Regions from separate parts of the Paenarthrobacter sp. NPDC089714 genome, predicted to be linked through region 3. Evidence: riboswitches for the same ligand, from Rfam matches in the RefSeq annotation. Region 3 holds a riboswitch; each other region holds the start of a gene.
The links. Region 3 has a riboswitch for S-adenosylmethionine ahead of ACIPY3_RS11815 (hypothetical protein). Riboswitches for the same ligand answer to the same signal wherever they lie in the genome.
Positions count from the first base shown of each region.

Region 1: another riboswitch for S-adenosylmethionine. It lies ahead of ACIPY3_RS20720 (DUF1737 domain-containing protein); the one in region 3 lies ahead of ACIPY3_RS11815 (hypothetical protein).
Region 2: another riboswitch for S-adenosylmethionine. It lies ahead of ACIPY3_RS18775 (LLM class flavin-dependent oxidoreductase); the one in region 3 lies ahead of ACIPY3_RS11815 (hypothetical protein).

Region 1 covers NZ_JBIVGX010000017.1:40,274-44,796, forward strand. Annotated here, with positions in the region: gene ACIPY3_RS20710 (aromatic amino acid ammonia-lyase) at 1-208, opposite strand, end outside; gene ACIPY3_RS20715 (NtaA/DmoA family FMN-dependent monooxygenase) at 211-1,539, opposite strand; SAM riboswitch class IV at 1,715-1,827, shown strand; gene ACIPY3_RS20720 (DUF1737 domain-containing protein) at 1,841-2,101, shown strand; gene ACIPY3_RS20725 (rhodanese-like domain-containing protein) at 2,098-2,508, shown strand; gene ACIPY3_RS20730 (O-succinylhomoserine sulfhydrylase) at 2,511-3,719, shown strand; gene ACIPY3_RS20735 (hypothetical protein) at 3,730-4,365, shown strand; gene ACIPY3_RS20740 (glutamate--cysteine ligase) at 4,309-4,523, opposite strand, start outside.
Region 2 covers NZ_JBIVGX010000013.1:59,344-63,866, forward strand. Annotated here, with positions in the region: gene ACIPY3_RS18760 (LysR family transcriptional regulator) at 1-357, shown strand, start outside; gene ACIPY3_RS18765 (hypothetical protein) at 427-600, opposite strand; gene ACIPY3_RS18770 (PLP-dependent cysteine synthase family protein) at 861-2,204, opposite strand; SAM riboswitch class IV at 2,430-2,539, shown strand; gene ACIPY3_RS18775 (LLM class flavin-dependent oxidoreductase) at 2,575-3,672, shown strand; gene ACIPY3_RS18780 (NtaA/DmoA family FMN-dependent monooxygenase) at 3,714-4,523, shown strand, end outside.
Region 3 covers NZ_JBIVGX010000005.1:209,181-213,703, forward strand. Annotated here, with positions in the region: gene ACIPY3_RS11805 (VIT1/CCC1 transporter family protein) at 89-1,243, opposite strand; gene ACIPY3_RS11810 (hypothetical protein) at 1,512-1,703, shown strand; gene ACIPY3_RS11815 (hypothetical protein) at 1,700-2,038, opposite strand; SAM riboswitch class IV at 2,055-2,174, opposite strand; gene ACIPY3_RS11820 (sodium:solute symporter) at 2,316-3,854, opposite strand; gene ACIPY3_RS11825 (helix-turn-helix domain-containing protein) at 4,124-4,523, shown strand, end outside.

The sequences.
Region 1 (4,523 bases), on a different contig from region 3:
CACGGCCTGAGCCGAGCAACGTGTTGAGTCCGTAGACCCGCTGCCCGGACGCGGCCGTCTCTTCGACGATTTCCCGCGAGCGCCCGATTAAAGTCAACGCATCATGGTTGAGTTTCACGTGAAACGCAGAATTTAACGCGACGTCTGCCACGAGCGGGACAGGGATCGGTGCCCTCCCGATCACCAGTACCCTCGGCTCGGGATTCATGGTCAGAAGTCCAGAAGGTTCTGGCGGAAACCGCCGTCGCCGTAGCTCGTCCGCAGCAAGCCCCGCCTCCGGAGTTCGGGAGTCAGTTTGTCCAACACGCCGTGGACCGTCACGGGATCGACGAAGCCGGAGAACAGGAAACCGTCCCCGCCGACAGCCGCGCCGGTCTCCTCGAGGTAATCAGCAATCTCTTCCGTGGTGCCGATGATCGAGTCTCCGGCTCCCCCGCTGCGGGCCTGCAGGATCTGGCGCAACGTGGACCCTGGAGGGGCTGCCCTGGAGAAGTGTTCCAGTGTTCCCTGGTTGCTGTTGGTGCTCAGGGTGGGGAGGGGCTCGTCGAGGTCGAACTTCTTGAAGTCGATCACCGAGAGGTAGGAGATCGAGTTGAGTTGGCTGTCGATATCCCGTTGTGTGAGCTCCCGGCGCTGCGCCCTCAGTTCCTCCGCCTCTGCAGTGGACCCCACCACGGTGGGCTTGAGGACGAAAAGGACCTTGACGTCGTCGGGGTTCCTGCCCGCCTTCGACGCCTCCTCGCGGATGGAATCGCGGTAGGCCTTCATGCCGTCCACACCGCGCGCCAAAGCGATCGCCACGTCCGCATTTCCGCCCGCGAACGCCTTGCCGCGGGGCGAGGCCCCGGCCTGTACCAGCACAGGTTCCTCCGGTAGCGGGGCCGTATTGAGGGGTCCACGAACCTTGAAGAAGTCGCCCTGGTGGTTGATCGGGTGAACCTTGGTGTGGTCCGCGAACCTGCCGGCCTCCACGTCCTCAAGCACAGCGCCAGGTTCCCAACTGCGCCACAGCCGCCTGACGACGTCGACGAACTCCTCAGCCTTCTCATACCGCAGGTCGTGCTCGATCTGTTGGTCCAGGCCATAGTTCTGGGCGGCGAGGTCGCTGCCCGAAGTGACGACGTTCCACCCGAGCTGCCCCTCGGAGAAGTGCTGGAGCGTGGCGAGGAGCCGCGCCGCGGTGAAGGGCGGGTAGAAGGAGGCGCTGACGGTCGGAACAATCCCCAGGTGCTGCGTGGCCGAGAGCAGGTACGGAACCAGGGCCAGGGGGTCGTGTTTGGGCGCGAAGGATGCGTGGGCCAAGGACACCTCGGCGGTGCCGCCGTAAGTATCCGGAACGGTGAGGGAATCCTCGATGATGAACAGGTCCAGCCCGGATCGCTCGAAGGCCCTGACGGCCTCCTGGTACAGCGCGGGTTTCTTCCAGTCGTAACCCAGTCCGTAGCCGGGCGTCCCCCAGCCTTGGACTCCGAATCCGTGGCCCACGAACCATCCAAAATGAAGCATGGGCTTGAGTGTAGAACTGCTGTGTCCGTTCACCGCGACCTGATTTCATGCGAAGTTACAGGGGGTCGTACTGCGTCAATTATGCTCCCGCGGCGTCACATTTGGACCCCGTTCGGCCCGCCCCGGGGAGGCACCGGTTACGCAACATGACGACGGCGGTGCAGTCGCCAAATGCGGCTTCCCGGCCGCGGATGTTACGTTTTTCTTGAGTAATGAGCACCAGCGTTAAGCCCTGACTTGCTGGTCGGCAACCCTCTCCCGCGGCGGGGTGCCTCAGGTGACTACTCGGCGTCTTCGAACTTCGAACTGCAAGCGTGACTGAGGAGCACCACGAATGCCTGAACCCACTGAAGAAAAACTCTCCTACCGCCTGATCACGGGTCCTGATACCCGTGACTTCTGCGAACGGATCTCCGCTGCTTTGGCCGAGGGCTACGTGCTGCACGGCAGCCCGGCGGCCACGTTCAACGGCGAAACCGTCATCGTGGCGCAGGCCGTGATCCTGCCCGCTGCGGTAGCCAGTTCGGACGCAGCTGTTGCGAGCGCCGTGGACGAGTTGGACAACTACGAGGAAGCATTCGAGGGCCACGCATGAGCTACGCAGGTGACCTGACCCCGCAGGACGCGTGGGCAAAACTTGAAGACGGCGCCATCCTGGTGGACGTGCGCACCGAGGGCGAATGGGCCCACATCGGTATTCCGGACACCAAGGCCACGGAGAACGATCCCCTGTTCATCCAGTGGAACCTCGCCGGCGGCATCCCGAACTCCCGCTTCCTGGAGGACCTGCAACAGCAGGCCCCCGAGGGCGACGGCGTGGAGCTCGTTTTCATCTGCCGTTCCGGCCAGCGCTCCATCGCTGCCGCCATCGCCGCTACTCAGGCCGGCTTCACGGCCTACAACGTCCTTGAAGGCTTTGAGGGCGAACCCGACCGTTATGGCGAACGCACCGTCAACGGCTGGAAGAACCGTGGCCTGCCGACCAACCTGGGGAACGACTAAAAGTGACTTTCAATCCTGACGCCGCCGGCTGGAGCCCTGACACCCAGGCCGTCCGCGGTGGCCTTGACCGTACCAACTTCCAGGAAACCGCAGAGCCGGTTTTCCTGAACTCCGGGTTCGTCTACGAATCCGCTGCCGCCGCGGAACGCGCCTTCACGGGCGAAGACGAGCGCTTCGTCTACTCCCGCTACGGCAACCCGACTGTGGCCACCTTCCAGGAACGCCTGAGACTGCTGGAAGGAACCGAGGCATGCTTCGCGACGGCGTCCGGCATGTCCGCGGTCTTCACTGCCTTGGGTGCCTTGCTGGGTGCCGGTGACCGTGTGGTTGCCGCCCGCTCACTGTTCGGCTCCTGCTTTGTGATCCTCAATGAGATCCTGCCGCGCTGGGGCGTGGAGACCGTTTTCGTTGACGGGCCGGACCTGGACCAGTGGCGTGCTGCCCTGTCCGAGCCGACCACAGCCGTCTTCTTCGAGTCCCCGTCCAACCCGATGCAGGAAATCGTGGACATCCAGGCCGTCAGCGAACTGGCCCACGCCGCGGGGGCGACAGTCGTCGTCGACAATGTCTTTGCCACTCCCCTGCTGCAGCGCTGTGGCGACCTGGGCGCGGACGTGATTGTCTACTCCGGCACCAAGCACATTGACGGTCAAGGGCGCGTCATGGGCGGGGCGATCCTGGGCACCAAGGAATTCATCGATGGCCCGGTCAAGCAACTCATGCGCCACACCGGCCCCTCCCTTTCCTCGTTCAACGCGTGGGTGCTCACCAAGGGCCTCGAAACCATCGGGCTGCGCGTGAACCACAGCTCGGCTTCCGCGCTGAAGATCGCCGAGTGGCTCGAGCAGCAGCCGGCCATCAGCTGGGTCAAGTACCCGCTCCTGAAGTCGCACCCGCAGTACGAGCTCGCCACCAAGCAGATGAAGGCCGGCGGAACCGTGCTCACGTTCGAGCTCTCGCCGTCCGGTGGCCGGACGGCCAAGGAAGCAGCTTTCGCGCTCCTGGACGGGCTGAGCGTCATCGACATTTCCAACAACCTGGGCGACTCCAAGTCCCTCATCACCCACCCGGCCACCACCACGCACCGCGCCATGGGACCGGAGGGTCGCGCAGCGATCGGGTTGAGCGATGGCGTGGTCCGGTTGTCCGTCGGTCTTGAGGACGTGGACGATCTCATCCTGGATCTGGAGAAGGCCCTCAAACAGGTCTAATCTTCATGCCATGAGGCATCCATACCGCCGGGCGGGGGCTGTCATCGTCGCGGGTTCCGTGGTCTGGTTGGTGGGGATTTCACCCGTTCCGCAGGTCTACACCACACAGGATCCAGCCGAACGCTTGCGGCTGCTGATGCGTGGCGAGCGGGGCTGGATCATGGGGCACCACCTGGCTGCCGCGGGAACTGCTGCCGTGCCGATGGGGTTCGCGGCCTTCGCCCAGGCGCTGCCTGGCGGAACGGCCAAGACCTTCGCGCGTGCGTCCGCTGCAGCATTGCTGGCGGGCGCACCGCTCTTTGTCTACAGCCTGTCGCGCAGGGCATCGGACCTTGAGCGTTTCGCCTACCGTCGAGGGTCCAACGCACCGTTCCTTGGGTATTCCTGGCTACACATTGCCGGGCTGGGCGCATTGGGCGCGGGCTTGCTGCGTTCGCCGGCCAAGCGCTGGGTGGGTCTCACGGCTTCGGGCGCTGCCTCGGTCTTCGGCATCATCCTCCTGACCGCCAAGGACATTCCGCCGTTCGTCTTCTACCTCACGGAGGGACTGGTGGGGGTTTTCTTGATCGCTTGGGATGACGAGGCCGGGTCAGGCCCGCCGGACCCGGCCGAGGATGGGCGCGGGATCGCGATGGGCGTCGGCTGACGCTCCGCGCACGGTCACCCTGGCGGCATGCCCGACGGCGGCCGCAAGGGCTTCCGGTGATGGCGGGCTCTCCGGGTGACTCTGGTGCTTGCGGTTGAACCGCGTCACGGCCTCTCTTTGCTCGTGGGCACCGTTGCCGCGCTCCAGGATATCCGCGA
Region 2 (4,523 bases), on a different contig from region 3:
GCGACACTCGACGATCTCGCCGGCTTGCCGCGGCTGACCTTCGACCAAGGTGCGAACAACTCTTTTTATTTCGCCGAGGAGATTCTCTCCACCCTGTCCAGTAAACAGGAGATCCGGGTCTCTGACCGTGCCACGATCTTCAACCTCATGATCGGGCTGCACGGCTATACGATCTCGACGGGCATCATCAGCGGGCAGCTGGACCCGGAGATCGTCGCCATCCCGCTCGACGTTGACGAACGCATCGAGATCGGCTGGATCGGTCACGCCGCGATTCCGCTGACCGACCAAGCGCAGCGCTACCTTGGGGAATTGCGGGCCGTCGTAGCTGAGTTTGGCGTAGCGCTACTCGACTGACTGAAATCTCAGCGGACGGTGTCAGTTTGGCCGCCACCTGCGGAGGCCGCTGAGCAGTTGACCGAGGTTTCAGCCTGCCCCTCCGGGACCTGCCCATGAGCCGAAATCACCGTGGATCCCTTTGCCGCGTTCGTCGTCGTCCTTGCCGCATCGACGGCACCGCCGGTACACCGTTCCATCGTCGGCGTGTTCGACGTGCCATTCGTGCCGGATGTTCAGTTTGCAGAGCAAAGCCTGGATCATGGCCGCCTCCGGTTCACAGCATGGACTCCGTACATCCCATGATGGCCTCCCTGAAGATTCATGGAAAGTGATTGCTACTGTTCCGAAGCGCACGCGCGATCCGTGTTTAGGGGACCCGTGTCTGGAACCATCATCTGGCCGGTTTGGCTGCCGGGCAGGGACGATCGCGGTAGGGGGCGTGGCGTGGCAGACGGGGTGGAGTTACCCCGCCTTGCCAGGGCCGTCTACGACCACAGGTCCACGGTTTCACCGGATGAGGATCAGCGCAGCGTAGCGGCGATCCGACCGTCGACCAGGACTGCCGCTACTTCCGTCAGGTCAGGCGTCTCCGAGGCGGGGACGCCGACCGCGACGGTCCTGTAAGCAACAGCCGCCGAAGCAGCAGGAGCTGCGTCATCCACCGAGGACAACGACTCCAGGGTCACTACACCCACAACTTCGCGCGGGTGGACGGTTCCAAAGCTATCGCCACGGTCCAGCACCAGGAACGCCGGCTCGCTTGGCCCCAGCGACCGGGTGTGAAGTTCGACGGCGGCCTCCGCCGCTGTCAGGCCGTTCGCCAGGAGATGAACTCCGGCAGGCGCACCGGTGAGGAGCGAGCGGATGGTTCCGTCCGGCGTCGTCGGTTCCAGGAAGCCGAGCGAGGTGAGCCACGCGTCGTCGAAATAGGTGGAGAGGTAGTTCCTGCCCGAGTCGGGGATGACCGCAACGATGGTGTGGCTTTCATCCAAGGTGGCTGCAAGTTCCAGAGCCGCCGCCAAGGCTGTGCCTCCCGTGGCGCCAATGAGCAGCCCTTCCTCGAGTGCTGCACGGCGGGCGGTGAAGATGGCGTCGCGATCGCTGATGCTGAAGTACTTGTCCACCAAGGTGGTGTCGAACGCTTCAGGCCAGATGTCCTCCGCGGAGGCCGGGTGAAGGGGGTGACCGGCACCTTCGGTGTATTTGAGTGAGCCGTTGCCGCCACCGTAGCGGGAGTGCTCAGGGTCTGCCGCAATGACCTGGACCAGGCCGTCGCTGGCTTCCTTCAAGTAGCGGCCGGTGCCGCTGATGGTCCCTCCGGTTCCGACGCTCGCAACGAAATGCGTCACCGCACCCTCAGTGTCTTTCCATATTTCAGGTCCTGTGCCGGCAAAGTGCGCGTCGGGGTTGGCCGGGTTGTCGTACTGGAGTGCCAGCCAGGCACCCGGGGTTGAGGCTGCAAAGGCCGCCGCTCGGTTCGCCAGATGGTCCGGGTGTGAGCGCGGCACGAAGTCGGCCACCAGGTGCACTTCTGCCCCGAAAGCCCGGAGCAGCCGGACCTTTTCCGCTGCAGTGGCAGCGGGAGCGAAGATCACCGAACGGTAGCCCAGTTGTGCCGCCACCAGGCTCAGCCCGATCCCGGTATTACCGCTGGTTCCTTCAACCACCGTCCCGCCAGCCTTTAAGAGTCCGGCCTGTTCAGCTGCGCGGATCATGGACAGTGCAGCGCGGTCCTTGACGCTGCCACCAATGTTCTGGAACTCCAGCTTCGCGTAAATGCGTGGCCGGACGCCCGCGCCGAGCTTCTTCAAACGGAGCAGGGGAGTGCCACCGATGGCATCGAGGACTGATTCGTAGACGGTCATGCCGCCCACGCTAGGAGGCAGGAAAACCGCGCGCCAAAAAGCGTTGAGCAACACGTCAGGCGTCGCTACATGCGGCTCAACGCGACGCAACGCATCGTCACGCGGGGTACAGGCCGGAGTGGAAAATGACGAATTTGGCAGTCCGTTGACGCGGTGTTTCCCGCGTTGACGCCCCGCGTCAGGGCGTTTGTACATTCCTTGGAGGTGCTCCTAGATTCAGTTCCAGGTCAAGAGTCAGCGCGCCAAGGACCGGCTCGCGCTGCGGCAACCCTCAGGCATTAGGTGGCGGGGTGCTCCGGAAACAGACCTGGCCGCGTTTGCGGCAAGTGAATGTCGACCGGCCGCGCGGCGGCCTCTGAAAAGAGAGAACATGCCTACAAATTCTGTACCCGAATTCCGTTCACGCGTTGTTGGGCTGGAGCTCGACGGCGATGGAGCCCACCCGGCTGCGTGGCGAAAGGCGCTCCACGATCCGCAGGCGCTGTTGGGGGGCTTACGGATCCGTGAGACTGTCCAGGCCGCCGATATCGCGGGATTTCACCTTGCCACGTTCAAGGACACCCGGGCCGTGGATGCCGGCAGCACAGGAATCCCAACGCGTATCGACGCCATTCAGCGCGCCGCGTTCGCAGCGCCCCTCACGGGCTCCCTGGGCCTGGTTCCGGAAGCAGGAACGCTCTTCACTGAGCCATTCCACGTCGCAACCCAGCTCGCCAGCCTGGACTACTCCTCCCAGGGCAGGGCCGGTTGGTTGGTGAACGCCGCGAACCTGCTGGAGGAAGCCCGCTCCGTGGGCCGCACGCCGCTGGCAGAGAACGAGGTCGCGGCCGAGGCAGCCGATGTGGTCCAAGCCAGCCGCAGGCTCTGGGATTCCTGGGAAGATGACGCCGTGCTCCGGGACGTGTCCACGGGCCGCTACCTCGACCGGGACAAGATCCACTACGCCGACTTCGAAGGAGCGCGTTTCTCCGTGAAGGGACCGTCCATCATCCCCCGCCCCTTGCAGGGACAGTTGGTGGTATTTGCCCCCGCAGGTCTCATTCCGGCCGTCGAGGCAGACGTTGCCTTGGTATCCGCAGCGTCCGTTGAGGCCCTTCCGACGGCGGCCCACGCGGCAGCGGCGGCTGGTGCCCAGCGGACGCTCGTGGAGTTGGACGTCATCCTGGATGCCCGTGGACAGACGGCCGCCGAGCGCCTGGCCGAATTGGACTCCCACGAGGAATGGCAGGGCGGAGCCCGCTACGCCGGAAGCGCCGAAGGCCTGGTGGAAGTGCTCACCACACTGTTCGCAGCGGCAGACGGCGTTCGCCTCAAGCCTGCTGTCCTGGACATCGATCTTCCCGAACTGGCCTACAAGGTGCTCCCCGCGCTGCACAAGACCGGGTTGGTGACGCCACCCAAACCGGGCGCGACGCTGCGGGAAACGTTCCATCTTCCCCGCCCGGCCAACCGCTACGCCGCGGCCTGACCGACGCCCACGCATCACAGAAACCACAAGAGAGCTCACCCATGACCAAGCACCACCGCATCGCAGGCAACGGGCAGATCCAGTTCGGCGTCTTCTTCCAGGGCGTCAACCACACCACGGTCTGGAAGGACGCAGCCAGCGGCTCGCAGACCGATTTCGAATCCTTCCGCCGCGTGGCCCAGACCGCTGAACGCGGCCTGTTCACCGCGTTCTTCCTGGGCGAGGGCCTCCGCCTCCGCGAGCACCTCGGCAAGATCCACGACCTTGACGTCGCAGGGCGCCCGGACGCCCAGACCGCCCTCGCTGCCCTGGCAGCTGTCACCACCAACATCGGCCTGGTGGCTACCCAGAACACCACCTACAACGATCCCGCGGACCTCGCCCACCGGCTGGCCAGCCTGGACCTCCTGTCCGACGGCCGCGCCGCGTGGAACATCGTCACCACGGACAACGCATGGACCGGCGCCAACTTCCGGCGCGGCGGGTTCCTCAAGCACGAGGACCGCTATAACCGGGCCGAAGAGTTCGTCCAGACGGCCAAAGCGATCTGGGATTCCTGGGCCGACGGCGCAATCGCCGGGTCCCGGAACGACGCCCGCTGGCTCCGCGAAGGCAGCATCACTCCCGTGCACCGCAAGGATGCAAGCTTCGACGTCGAGATCACCGGCCGCCTCCCGCGCTCCACCCAGCACCACCCGGTGCTGTTCCAGGCCGGCGACTCACCCGATGGCCGGGACTTCGCCGTGCGGAACGCCGACGTGATCTTCTCGGCGCACCCCGAACTGGAGGACGCGAAGAAATTCCGCGAAGACATCGTCGCCCGTACCCTCAAAGCAGGCCGCCCGGCCGAT
Region 3 (4,523 bases):
TTCCTCAGGCCCCGTTCACGCAGGCGGCGCAGAGGACGAACCAACATTACGGGACCGGGGTGGTCCCGTCTATTCATGCCGGCGAGGCCTAGACGATCACCGCTCCGAAGAGGAGGCCCAGTCCGTAGGTGGCAGCTGCGGCGCCCAAGCCGATGGCCAGCTGGCGGAGGCCACGGCTCAGCGGGGACGTTCCGGAGAGCAGCCCGACGACGGCGCCCGTCGCCAGAAGTGCAATGCCCACCAGCGCTCCGGCCAGGATCAGCGCGTTCCAGCCGACCATGCCGAAGACGAATGGCAGGATGGGGACGATGGCGCCCGAGGCGAAGAAGCAGAAACTCGACATGGCAGCGCCCCATGCGGAACCGACGGTCTCGTGCTCGTCCGCCACCTCTTCCTTCTCTGGCTGGAGCGAAAGGCTGGGATCGCAGTCGCAGCTGAAGAGCCCCAGGCGCTCGGCGGCGCGGTGTTCAGCAGCTTCCCTGGTCATGCCGCGCGCCAGGTACACCAGGACGAGTTCGTTGTGCTCCACGTCCAAGGACGGCGCTGCGGCCAACGTGGCCTGGGTGGGAAGGGTGGCGTTGAGCAGTTCCCGTTGCGACCGGACGGAGACGTACTCGCCGGCACCCATGGACAGCGCACCCGCCAGCAGGCCGGCAACGCCACTCATCAGCACCACGGCACTGGAAACGCCCGTCGCGGCCATGCCCATCACCAGGGAAAGGTTGCTGACCAGGCCGTCGTTGGCGCCGAAAACCGCTGCGCGGAACGTGCCGGACAACCTGTTGCGGCCGCGGGTTGCGAGGCCGCGGACAACTTCCTCATGGATTTGCTCGTCGGCCACCATGGCGGGGGTGGCGTACGGGTCGGTGCCATAGGGGGAGCGCCCCTCAGCACGTTGGGCCAACGCGAGGACGAAGACGGATCCGAAGTGCCGCGCCAGGAAACCGAGGAGCCGGCTGCGTGCGGACGCCGCCTTGGGCATGCCGGCGTGTTCCCCGAGCAGCTTGAGCCAGTGGGCTTCGTGCCGGCCTTCCGCCTCTGCCAGGGCCAGGAGGATCTGGCGTTCCTCGCCGTCACGGCGTTGGGCGAGTTCGCGGTAGACGGCGGCCTCGGCCCGTTCGTCTGCCAGGTACTGCCGCCAGCGCCGGATATCCGACTGCGTGGGTGTTCGCGGGGCTTCGTCTGCGGGGTGGGGGGCCGGAGCGGGGCTCGACGGACCGTGGGATTCCTGGTGCTGTTGCACTGTTTCTCCTGGGCTTGATGGGACGGTTACGGCCCCTTTGCACCGCCCACTGTACCGCTTATTTCCGGGGATTTTTGGCTGGTATTCCTTAGCGGGAATGTTCGGCATGCCTTAATTCCGTACCCTGCTGCAGCGGCGCTGCGGCCGTCGGCAACCCTCCCTTGACCCCTCCTTGAGGCGGTGCTCAGATGGATAGACAGGGGCGGGGCACTCCCCGCACATCGGTCAGTGGACCGCCTGGTGCGGCCCGTCGGACGGAGGTTGCAGCATGAGCACCGAATCACATCCCCACCACCCGGAACGGGCAACCATCGAATCGGATCCGGCCTACGACTACAACGAGGACCAGGAAGTGGACGAGGCCTGGGCAGAGGAAGGCGAGGTGGCGGACGACGACGAGCGCATTGTGCCGCTCGATGAGGCAGAGGAAGAATTCCGCGGCGACGGCGACGACTCCTAGGCGGCCGGCACCAGGTTGAAGAGCCGCTCGCGCCCGGCGGCACGTCCGACGGCGGCAACGGTCACCGTCAGCGTCTGCGACGCGGAACACCAACGCGCGGCGCGGACGGACCGTGCCAACGCCGCGGCCAGCAGCCGGGGCTCGGGGTGGTGAAAGCGTTCGGCGCGGCCGCGCGCTGCAATGATCACCGTGCCGTGGACGAGATCGACGACGGGAATCACCCGGACTGCGGGGGCGGCGCTTTCGATGGGGCTGGCGTTGATCAAAGCCGCTTGGGATGCGCCTGCTCGGTGTGCGGGATCTTGGATCGTGCTGGTTTCAGCCTGGTACGGCAAGGACTGCTCCTTGGTGGGAGTGCTCTTGCCCGCTCGGTTGTCTCTGGTCCGGGGCGGGCCGCTTCCTCATCCGAACCACCCGTGAACATGGGGTTGGTGTGCGGCCAGTCGGAGCTTGGCGCCACATCTCTTGAAGCTGCGTCCTATCCTAATGCCTCCCCGCAATGGGGGTGGGTGTGCTTGTGGATGCCGGGGACGACGCAAACGGCGACGCCACCCCGCGAAGGGTGGCGCCGCCGTCGTGAATTGCTTGGTTTACCGCAGTGAATCGAGCCTGTCAGGCCTTGTGGCTGGTGACCGGGTGGGCGTCCAGCGGGAGCTCATCCGAGATGGCTCCAGCAACCCGCTTGTCCCACGCCGCGCGGACGGCGGCATCGGTGGGCGGAGTGAGCAGAGAGATCACCACGAACGTCACGAACGAAGCGCCGAGGCCCCAGTAGATGGGATCGTTCGCGTAGACGCCGTCGGCGCTCTCGATCACACCCGTTGCGAAGAGGATCAGCAGGACCAGGGTGAGGACCGAGCCCACGGCCATGGACCAGGCTGCCGCGATGCCGGTACCGCGCTTCCATACAAGGCCGCCGAGGATGGCGACGAGGAGGCCGCCTACCAGGATGTCGTATGCGATGGTGAGGGCCACGACCACGTCCTGGGCCGCCATGGAGATCAGGACCGCCAGGACGCCGAGGCCCAGGACCCAGTAGCGGTTCGCCTTGACGTCGTGCTCGGGGTTCTCCGTGTCGTCGGTGTTGATGGTCTTGCCGAACCAGCTTGCGACGAACGGGACAACGTCTGCGCGAGCCACTGTGGCCGCGGCAATGAGTGCGCCGGAGGCGGTGGACATCATCGCGGCAACGGCAGCTGCCATGACCAGGCCGCCAATGCCGATGGGCAGGATGTGCGTTGCCACCTCGGCGTAGACAACGTCCTTGCCGAGGTTTGCCACGTCGATGTCCGGCAAGGCCACGCGTGCGGCGAGGCCGATCAGGGCGCCGGCTACACCGTAGAGGATGCAGTAGACGCCGGCGGTTGCGCCGCCCCAGCGTGCAACCGTGGGGGTCTTTGCCGTGAAGACGCGCTGCCAGATGTCCTGGCCGATCAGGAGGCCAAGCGTGTACACCACGAAGTACGTGATGATGGTCTGCAGGCCGATGCCGTCGATCTGGAAGAAGCTTGCATCAACGCGCTGGCGGATGCCGTCCAGGCCGCCGGCTGCGTTCATGACGAACGGCAGCATCAGCAGGAAGATGCCCACGGTCTTGATGATGAACTGGACCTGGTCAGCAAGGGTGATGGACCACATGCCACCGATGGTGGAGTAAACCAGCACGATCGCACCGCCCACGGCGATTGCCAGCCAGCGTTCCCAGTCGAAAAGGACCACGAAGATGGTGGCGTAGGCGCCGGTGGAGGTTGCGCAGAGCATGAGGGTGTAGGCCAGCATGACGATGCCGGAGGTCTGGGTGGCCTTGCTTCCATAGCGGAGGCTCAGCATCTGCGAGACCGTGTAGATCTTCAGGCGCTGGATGGTGCCGGCGAACAGCAGGCTCAGCAAGAGGACGCCGGCGCCGATGGCCACCACCAGCCACATGCCGGAGATGCCGAACTTGTAGCCCAGGCCAACGCCGCCAACGGTGGATGCGCCACCCAGGACAACCGCGGCCATGGTGCCGGTGTAGAGGAACGGTCCCAGGCGGCGGCCGGCCACCAGGAAGTCGCTGTTGTTCTTGGTGCGGGACTTGCCCCACCAGCCGAACGCCAGCATGGCAAGCAAATACACCACCACAATGGCGATGTTGATGAACGAAGAGTCCATGAGTGGCTCCTTGGAGCTGATGCACGGAGGTTGGGGTATTCGACGATACTCCTGCAGGGCGTCGAAGTCTCTGTGCTGACGAACGGAGTTGGACGTGTGTTGTGTGCCTCACAGACAACACTTGTTGCCTATGAGGATATGTTGTGATGGGAGTAACAGTCAAGGTGGTTTGGTCATGGTTCCGCGGATTCTGGGTCTTTGCCGTGGCTGTCCGGCTACTATTGGCTCCAATGACAGGGCCTCCCGGACGGGCCTGAAAGGTTTTGTGAATGAAGGCTCTACCCGTTGAACCCAGCAATGTTCCCGTTGCCATCGGTTCCAGAATCCGTGCAGCCCGGCAGGCGCAGCGGCTCACTATCGAGCAGGTTGCAGACGCGACGGGACTGACCAAAGGCTTCCTCAGCAGGGTGGAGCGGGACCTCACCTCACCGTCAGTGGCCTCGCTGGTGACGCTGTGCCAGGTGCTGTCCGTGTCTGTTGGCGACTTGTTCGCAGCGCCCGAAACGCATCTGACGCGGCGCGACGATGGACCGCGCATTTCCCTGGGTGGCCAGGGCATTGTGGAGCGGCTGCTGACGGCGCGTTCCGAGCGCAGGCTCCAGATCCTGCAGGCAACCATCGAGCCGCGGGGGCGTGGCGAAAACGAACTCTATGCCGTGGACTGCGATG